Regions from separate parts of the Anaerobiospirillum sp. NML120511 genome, predicted to be linked through region 2. Evidence: predicted binding sites of a transcription regulator. Region 2 holds the regulator's gene; each other region holds the start of a gene.
What was found. The regulator sigma-54, encoded in region 2, starts transcription at its own class of promoters, with help from an activator protein. The targets are predictions, from matches to a motif close to TGGCACNGTTTTNGCTT.
Positions count from the first base shown of each region.

Region 1: MXE39_RS06375 (flagellin) is a predicted target of sigma-54. The motif match lies at 1,648-1,664, and genes of this name have one in related genera.
Region 3: MXE39_RS10825 (flagellin) is a predicted target of sigma-54. The motif match lies at 2,171-2,187, and genes of this name have one in related genera.

Region 1 covers NZ_JALKIK010000017.1:56,252-59,457, reverse strand. The annotation lists gene MXE39_RS06375 (flagellin) at 447-1,412, opposite strand; gene MXE39_RS06370 (hypothetical protein) at 2,373-3,206, opposite strand, start outside.
Region 2 covers NZ_JALKIK010000005.1:69,724-72,929, reverse strand. The annotation lists gene lptB (LPS export ABC transporter ATP-binding protein) at 1-468, shown strand, start outside; gene rpoN (RNA polymerase factor sigma-54) at 488-2,236, shown strand; gene raiA (ribosome-associated translation inhibitor RaiA) at 3,002-3,206, shown strand, end outside.
Region 3 covers NZ_JALKIK010000046.1:24,283-27,488, forward strand. The annotation lists gene MXE39_RS10820 (flagellin) at 1-881, opposite strand, end outside; gene MXE39_RS10825 (flagellin) at 1,122-2,075, opposite strand; gene rpsI (30S ribosomal protein S9) at 2,634-3,026, opposite strand; gene rplM (50S ribosomal protein L13) at 3,040-3,206, opposite strand, start outside.

The DNA.
Region 1 (3,206 bases), on a different contig from region 2:
ATCCTGACTGTCTATGGAGATGATTTCAGGGAGGGAGGGTTTAAGTGAGGCCGCTTAAGTGAAAGAATTGAATCAGGTACGGTTTTATGAAGGGAAGTTTGAGTAAAGGGCGATTTGAGTAGTGCCTCTGATGGGAGAGCCCAAATGCAAAGGCCCACCAGCGGTGGGCCTTTGAGCCTGAAAGGCAGGCTCTGGAAAGTGGCAGCAAGAGCTTATTGGGGCTGCCGGTATTGAGGCCGTGCAGCCCGCCAGTACGTGGCTGTTACTGGCATGGAGCAGAGCCCAATGTCTTGCGGAGGTGGTGGCTGTTCACCACCTGTACCAGCTTACTGCTATGTACATGCTGTCCGATACAGAAGCTGGCTTTTCAGCATGCTGGACCAGGTGGCCGGTCAGGAGAACTTCCTTGTCAGGGAGCAGTGGGCTGTTGCTGCCTTGGGCTGATTTTAGTTGAGCATGGACAGAGCCAGCTGTGGACGGGTATTGGCCTGCATCAGCATTGACGTTGCGGCCTGCTGAATAATGGTTCTCTGGGAGAGCGCAGCTGATTCATCAGCAAAATCGGCGTCTCTTATGCGGCTGCGGGCATCGGCCTGATTGGCAGCTACATTTGCCTGGTTGCGCATTGAGGACTCAAGGCGGTTCATGTAGGCGCCAACCTCAGCACGACGGGCATCAACCTCGGCAATCAGAGAGTCGATGGCTCCAAGAGCGGCGCGTGCCTTGTCATGAGAGTCAAGAACTACTGTGAGAGATTCAGCAGTGCCGTCCTGACCCACTGCGACATCAAAAGCACCTTTGGATGCATCAGCAACAGAATCTCGACCACCTCCTACCTTGGTGGTAATCATCAGTTGAGGAACAAAGAAGTTTTTAATGTTTGCCTGGATAGTATCGCCACTGTTGGCGCCTACCTGCAGGTTCAGCTTACCGGCATCGTAGTTCTTGCCATTGGCTACGCTTTCGTAGATGTCATCAGGACTGGTCTGATGTCCTATCAGAATCTTCTTGCCTGCATAGGTGGTATCAGTACCAATAGCTGAAGCAGTGAGCAGAGTAGATTGGATCTCAGTCTGAAGTGCTTTGAGGTCGTCAGCGGTGTTGGTGCCATTAGAGGCCTGAACCAGCAGGGTGCGGGCATGCTGCAGGCGGCCACTGATCTCTTCTACTGCGCCATCGACGGTCTGCAGCAGGGCAAGGCCGTCGTTGGCATTGCGGTTGGCCTGATTAAGGCCATTGATTTGTGTAGTGAGCCTTGAGGATATCTGCAGACCGGCTGCATCATCCTTTGCAGAATTGATGCGCATGCCAGAGGACAGCCTCTGGTAGCTGGTGGTCAGCTGGTTCTGGACATTATTGAGGTAGTTACGTCCCTGAAGCGAGCTGATATTGGTATTTACGTAAACAGCCACGTTACTTTCCTTTAAATAAGCATGTTAGGCATGGGGCGCAGCAGGTGTTTTCACCTCTCCTGAGCTGCTGGTACTGAATGAATCTGTCATACCAAATAGATATTGCTAAATGTGCCTGGATACACACTGGGATCTGGCACCCTTAGCCACCTTATATTTTACCCTGGTGCCCGCTTTTTCTCTAATTTTTAGCACGAAATATCACTATTATTTTTTCATTTCAGAAGGCACCGAAAAACTAAATATTTGCCCAGTGTGACGCGTGCATTAAGCACGTGCAAGAGCCCTTGTTTAAGCGCATTGCACGCTCCTGAGATCATTGCCATGCGGGTTTAATGTTGTATCAAGTTATACGTGCGTCAATCAATGTGTTAACAGATATTTACACCTGTGTGAGCACAAAGTTACAACATTCGGCTTTTTGCAGGTATCTTTCGCAAAAAAAAGCAGATCAGAGCACTCATCAGAATTTGCACCTGACTGCATGTTTTAGGAAGCATCCTGCATCATCACATTGACCAATTCGGGCATGCGATAGTTCCTTAAAGTCCTGCACTCTGAAAGTCATCTGCTGCACGGCTGACCCCATGGGATGAGCGTTCCGGCTATGACTTTGGCAGTCATCAGATGAGGAACTCAAGGCAACCGCCTGTTGCAGGCAGGACTGGGGGGTAACCGTAGCTGTAGCTGTAGACAGTAAGGAGCGGTCCTTGCGACCAGGGAGCAGCAGGAGTCAGGCAGACGGAGAATGAAGCTGCGACAGGCCTGGGGGGCAGCGGGAGACATGCCATAGACTGCCAGGTATGCAGGTGGATGTGAAAGCATCAGGCCCGCAGCAAACTGTTGCTTGCAGGCGGCCTGAGTCGAGTATTTGGGGCCTTATTGCCTGAGGGCAGGTGTCAGCTGGGCCTGGTTGCCTGAGGGCTGGTGTCAGCGGGGCCCGGTTGCCTGGGGACGCTGTCAGCGGGCGTCATTGGCTGGACGGGCGGCTGCCAGAGGTTCAATCAGAGGGCGGAGCACGTCAGGGGCATAGCACTCGGTGATAAAGTTCTGGTCGCGCAAGGCAATACGGCAGTAATTAATCATGGTGTTGAGGGTGAATTCAATTTCATGGCCGGAAATGTCGGCTGTCACTCCGCGAACAGCTGCATGGTGAGCAAGGGCATCAGCGGCGGCTGTATCCGTCCCTGTTGCTGAGGCCGTTCGCTTGCTGCAGATATGGTCCGGACAATCAAAGACCATGCGCAGGCACTGCGAGCGCTCAAGGAAAACCTGCAGCAAAGTGAGGCTGTGAGCAAGTTCGGTGCTCAGCTGAGCATCGGCACAGTCAGCAAAGAGAGTGGCTCCGATATGGTCACAGATAATATTGACAATGTCGTCGCTGTGATTGAGGAAGTGATTGGCTCGGGCCATGGTGTCTGAGTTGAGGCGGTCATCCTCACCGGCCCACAGATGAAGCTCAAAGCGGCGCTCATTTGCGGTAATCGTGGTCAGATAGCTGTGGTTGAGCGGATTGAGGTGCAAAGAGCCTGGGTTAAGACGGACACGAGGTATGCTGGCAGCGGCATTGTGCTCCTTCCGCAGGGCAGGTAAGTCAGGCATATGATCATATATTCCTGTCAGATACCACATGCCACCTTTCCAGTGCTCATAGTCACGGGCATAAAACGAGCGGTTGAGGCGTCGGGCCTTGCAGTAGATGTTCTGACCATGAACAAAGCGCTCCATGCCCATAGGGCCACTGGCTTCGTCTTTAGGCACACGCCAGCTCAGCTGACCAGGCTCAACCAGCAG
Region 2 (3,206 bases):
AACTCCATTTTTCGCAAACTTACCGTTGAGGAGAATCTCCTCAGTGTAATGGAGCTGCAGAAAAAGCAGAGTCGTCTTGAAATGCAAAAGCGCGTAGACGAGCTGCTTGAAGAATTCCATATCGAGCATATCCGCAAGAGCTCAGGTATGGCCCTGTCAGGCGGCGAGCGCCGCCGCGTGGAAATTGCCCGCGCCCTGGCAGCCAACCCGAAATTCGTCCTGCTGGACGAGCCTTTTGCCGGTGTTGACCCGATATCAATTTCCGACATCAAAGATATTATCAAGCACCTGAGAGACCGTGGCATTGGCGTGCTCATCACTGACCACAATGTCCGCGAGACTTTAGACGTATGTGCCAAAGCTTATATAGTGAACGCTGGAGAAATTATTGCCCAGGGTACGGCACAGGAAGTACTGAACAACAAGAAAGTTCAGGAAGTCTACTTGGGTAAGAACTTCTCTTTATAGGATCAGAACCATGGCCGGTTTGAGAAACTCGCTCCAGTTAAGAGCAATCCAGACCCATACTTTAACCATGACACCGCAGCTGCAGCAGGCTATCCGTCTTCTGCAGTTATCAACTCTTGATCTGCGTCAGGAGATTCAGCAGACCGTTGAAACCAATCCCCTTCTGGAGATTGACGAGTCCATTGCCAATGCCAACCTGGAGTCTCTTGATGCCATGGCTGAGCGTGAGCGCATGGAGAACGACAGTGAGGTCTATGACCCGTTCAACGACGATGCCTCCTTCCAGGGTGCTGATATCGACATGGCCGGCTATGACGGTAAGAGCGAAATTGCCTCGGTAAATGAGCTTATGGGCAGTGACAGCACCATGCGTGGCAGCAGCAGCATCGAGTACGCTCCTGATCACGATGGTGGCGGCGATTTTGATGACTTCTCATCTGCTGACCATAATATGGCAGCTGATCTGGCAGCTATGGGCGATTACAGCCAGGTAACTGATACCGGTGGCGGTGACCTGCCGGACAAACTTGCCATGCCTGAGATCGATCCGGGCAGCACCTCCACTCAGGAGAATCTTGATAATCTGAGCCGTGAGGACAATTACAGCGCCCGCACCCGCAGCAAGGGTGCCGTAATGGACGATGACGGTGCCTACGAGGGCGAAACTCAGATCAATCTGCACGATCACCTGACCTGGCAGCTCGACTGCTCTCCGCTTAAGGGCCGTGACCGCTATATTGCTGAAGTTATCATTGACGGTATTGATGACTCAGGATATCTGACTGAAAGCCTTGATGATCTGCTCGCTCTTATCAATGTCACCTGGCCAGAGGCCACCATTGATGACGTCAATATCGTCCTCAAGCTTATTCAGAACTACGACCCTCTGGGTGTAGGCGCCCGCTCCGTACAGGAGTGTCTGCTCATTCAGCTCAAGGATCTGATGACCCGTGATCATAGCGAAGAGGTACGCATGGCCAATGAAGTGGTCTCCAAGTACCTTGATCTGCTGTCCAACCACGATTACCGCTCCCTTTGCTCCAAGCTGGGCGTCAAGGAAGATGTCTTAAAGAAGGTCAATGACGTCATTGTGTCCCTGACTCCACGCCCGGGACGCACCGCCATCAGAGAAAAGGCTGATTACATCGTGCCTGATGTGCTGGTAGTAAAGGACAAGGACGGAGATTACGACGTTATTCTCAACCCTGATGCTCTGCCACGTGTGCGCCTTAACGAGCAGTACCGCTCCCTTGCCTGCTATGCCCGCAATGAGCGCGAAAAGGAGTTCTTCAAGTCCAATCTGCAGGAGGCCAACTGGTTCATCCAGAGTATGGCCAAGCGTAATGACACTCTGCTTAAGGTAGCCCGCTGTATTGTTGACCATCAGAAGGCTTTCCTTGATTATGGTGAACACCGTATGGAGCCGCTGGTGCTCAATGATATTGCCCAGGAAATCTCCATGCATGAGTCCACCATTTCCCGTGTGACTACAGAGAAATATCTGTACACCATGCGTGGTACTTTCGAGCTCAAGTACTTCTTCTCCAGCCACGTAAGCACTGAAAGCGGCGGTACCGCCTCCTCAACTGCTATCCGTGCCGAGATCAAGTCCCTTGTCAGCAGTGAAAATCCGCGCCGTCCATACTCGGACAACCAGATTGCCAGCCTGCTCAAGGAAAAAGGATTCTGCGTAGCCCGCCGTACCATTGCCAAATACCGTGAGGCCCTGGGTATTGGCTCATCCTCACAGCGCAAGCGTCTGGTATAAATCCCGACCTGCCATCCTAAAAACAAAGAGCGCCTTTATGGCGCTCTTTGTTTTTGGTGGCTGCCTGATCCGGCTGCCACCCCTTGTACCAGCTTTGCCCGCTGCGCTCATACTCAGGCTAAGGCTATGGGTACATACTATGACCAATGAAGCCTGCTCTGCCCTATGGGCACCTGCCCCCTATGCAGACTGCTGTGCCTGGCAGGCACCTGCTCTGACCGGACTGGTGCAGACTGCTCTGTTTTGGAGAGCACCACTGTATTTGCAGGAAAACACGGGAGCGCACTTCCTGGTCTGAGCCTGTTATCACTGCTGGTATAACTGGCATATCAAAGGCACAGTTGAGAGCCAAAAGGCGCAGCTGCGGGCCTCGTCAAAAGTTTCAGGCAATTTGACCATATTGAGACATACATCAAATCTTGCGAACATATTTGTACACAAGGTGCTTATTTTGGTTAATATGGACTTACAGGTTGCAATACACCCCCCAGGGCACGACGAGCCCATTAGCCTGCGGTATCACCGTCGCTGACTATGATTTTTCAAACAGTTTTGCGACTACGGGAGAATACCAGGCAACCAACTGCCTTAAAGCTTCGCTTTGAGTGATAGTTTCCAGCAGTAGGAACCACTGTTACGGATAGTCCTTTTTCATACTGCACCCAACCATATCTTTTCTGGACTATTTAATGCTCAGGCATGATAACAGCGGTGGACGTCAGCCTCACTTTCGGTATCCAACAAGTTTGGATTAAGGATCAAAATATGCAGATTAACATCCAAGGTGTAGGACTCAAGGTCACAGACGCTCTTCATGAATATGTCACCGACAAATTCAACAAGCTCGAGCGCAAGGGCGATGTTATCACTTCCATCTCTGTTACCTTAACTGTAGAGAAGCTCTTACAGATTGCAAAAGCCGATCTCAGTGTAGCTGGTGGCACACTTCACGCCGAAGCAGAAGATGAGA
Region 3 (3,206 bases), on a different contig from region 2:
TGCTGAATGATGTTGTTCTGAGTCAGAGCTGCAGTTTCAGAGGCGAAGTCTGTGTCTCTTATGCGGCTGCGGGCATCGGACTGATTTTCAGAGATATTTGCCTGATTACGAATAGTGCTTTCCATACGATTTTGGAGAGCACCAAGTCCAGCACGCTTGGAATCAACAGCCTGGATCAGCGCATCAATATTAGCAAGTGTGTTAGTAGCAACCTCTGCAGTACATACACCAAATCGAATTACATTAGCGCCTGATTTGACAATTCCCTTTTTACCTGTGCCATCAATATTGGCTGCCTTAATGTTTGCCATATCAGCAATACCACTAAGGGTAAAAGCGTCTCTCCAGATAAGATTGAGAGTATTTCCGGCATTGGCGCCTACCTGGAAAGCCAGCTCACCGCCCTTGTTATTAGCAACACTTGGGATAAGGCTGTTTGGATTATTTGTCTTGTCCCTAGGGCCATTAAGTACCAGCTGACCAGCAAAGGTGGTCTGCTGAGCAATACGGGTGATTTCGGCAGAGAGCTGGGTTACTTCTTCCTGCAGAGCCTTGCGGTCGGCCTGGGAGTTGGTGCCGTTAGCGGACTGGACTGCCAGCACACGAATACGCTGCAACATGTTGGTGGTTTCGTCCAGCGCGCCTTCAATGGTCTGGGCCAGGGCGATACCGTCGTTGGTGTTACGGTTACCCTGATTGAGGCCATTGATCTGAGAGGTCAGTCGGTCGGAGATTTGAAGGCCTGCTGCGTCGTCCTTGGCAGAGTTAATACGCAGACCTGAGGACAGTCTCTGGTAGGAGGTATTCAGGTTTAAAGTCGCATTACTCAGCTTCCTCTGAGCATTGATGGAGCTGACGTTCGTATTAACGTAAAGAGCCATAATCTCGTCCTTTCTATCTCAATTTTCTCTCTTTATTTGCTGCGCTGAGTGTATGCCTCATACATAAGATTGACACACCGCACTATTCAAGTACCCTCTTGCAACGGACAGGCCATATATTCTGATAAACCTGATATATATCGCTATTTCAATATATAACTGTACTCATATAGCCCCGTAGAAGCCAAAAAGCGGGCACTGAGGCCCGCTTTAAGATAAAGAGAGAAGATATTTTTACGGCTATCTTCCCAGTAAGCTCAGCGCAATGGTAGGACGCTGGTTAGCCTGGGCCAGCACGGACTGGGAGGCCTGCTGGATGATGTTGTTCTGAGTCAGAGCTGCAGTCTCAGAGGCGAAGTCTGTGTCTCTTATGCGACTGCGGGCATCGGACTGATTTTCAGAGATATTAGCCTGGTTACGGATAGTACTTTCCATACGATTTTGGAGAGCACCAAGCGCAGCACGCTTGGAATCAACTGCCTGAATAGCCTTGTCGATGTTGGCAAGGGTATTGGTAGCAAATGCTGCTGTTGATACAGTCCATCGTATTGTTGTGACATTACCAGCAACAGATTTAATAATGCCTTCAGTTGCATTTGCATTAGGTGTTGCAAATTTAGCCTGAGAGGCTAAGCCGAGCATGGTGAATGCAGAAGTCCATTGCAGATTAAGGGTGTTTCCTGCGTTGGCACCTACCTGGAAGACAAGCGCACCGCCTTTATTATTAGCTACACTTGGGATTAAGCTGTTAGGATTTTTGTTCTTGTCTTTAGGGCCGTTTAAAACCAGCTGGCCAGCGAATGTGGTCTGCTCAGCAATACGGGTGATTTCAGCCGAGAGCTGTGTTACTTCTTCCTGAAGAGCTTTACGGTCAGCCTCGGAGTTTGTGCCGTTGGCTGCCTGTACAGCAAGCACGCGGATGCGCTGGAGCATGTTGGTGGTTTCATCCAGGGCGCCTTCGATAGTCTGGGCAAGGGCGATACCGTCGTTGGTGTTACGGTTACCCTGATTGAGGCCATTGATCTGAGAGGTCAGTCGGTCGGCGATCTGCAGGCCTGCTGCATCGTCTTTGGCAGAGTTAATACGCAGACCTGAGGACAGTCTCTGGTAGGAGACATTCAGGTTTAAAGTGGCATTACTCAGCTTCCTCTGAGCATTGATGGAACTGACGTTCGTATTAACGTAAAGTGCCATATTCTCTTCCTCTCTGTCTGTATTTCTTCTCTCATAAGCACAGGTGCAGTTACGTCAAAGCATAATTTGACATACTGCAGCATTTAAATCATTCCATGCAACGCAGGTGCCACTAATATTGACGGATCTGATCTATATCGCATTTCAGCATATTGAGGGAAATATATCCGAGATCGGTGCGCGTGACGCACCGGGGCAGCCATGCGCAATTGAGATTAGAGAGCTGGCGCATAGCAGCGCGTTCCTATGATGTCATTTACTGCTTCATTGGGGCTGGCCTCCGGATAAGGTAGCAGATGCTATCGTACCGGTGACGAGCTCAGAGCAATGATTTCAGATTAGCCAGATGGTAGAGGCGGTTGAGAGAGCCCTGCTGCACTGCTGTTGGAGGGGATCGGCGATCTTGGAAGGGATTTTAGGCGGGATTCAGATTTTTTGGGGCTGGAGAATAAAAAACCCCGCTTCGTGGGAACAAAGCGGGGTTTTTTGCGTAAGGAGGGATATGGACCTGCCATATCCCCCAATACCCTGCCCTTGGGCAGGATATCTGTACTCTGATTAACGCTTTGAGTACTGTGGACGCTTACGGGCCTTGTGTAAGCCAACCTTCTTACGCTCAACAGAACGGGCGTCACGGGTGACGTAGCCTGCCTTACGTAAAGCTGGACGGAAGCTCTCGTCGTACTGCATTAAAGCACGGGTTAAACCGTGACGGATAGCGCCTGCCTGGCCGGAGATACCACCACCGGATACGGTTACGTAGATATCAAACTTGCCATTGAGGTCGAGGAGCTCTAAAGGCTGAGCAACAACCATGCGGGCGGTTGGACGACCGAAGTACTGCTCGAGGGTGCGACCATTGATAGTCATCTTGCCATCGCCCTGCTTGATGAATACGCGGGCAGTGGAGTTCTTACGGCGACCGGTGCCGTAGTACTGAATTGCAGCCATTTGCTATTGCTCCTTATAACTTAAGTTCCTGAGGCTGTTGAGCACCATGATTGTGAGTCTCACCAGCATATACCTTGAGCTTGCGGAACATAGCGCGACCCAGAGGACCCTTTGGCAGCATGCCGCGAACAGCAGTCTCTAAAACCTGCTCTGGCTTACGGGCGATTAACTTCTCAAAGG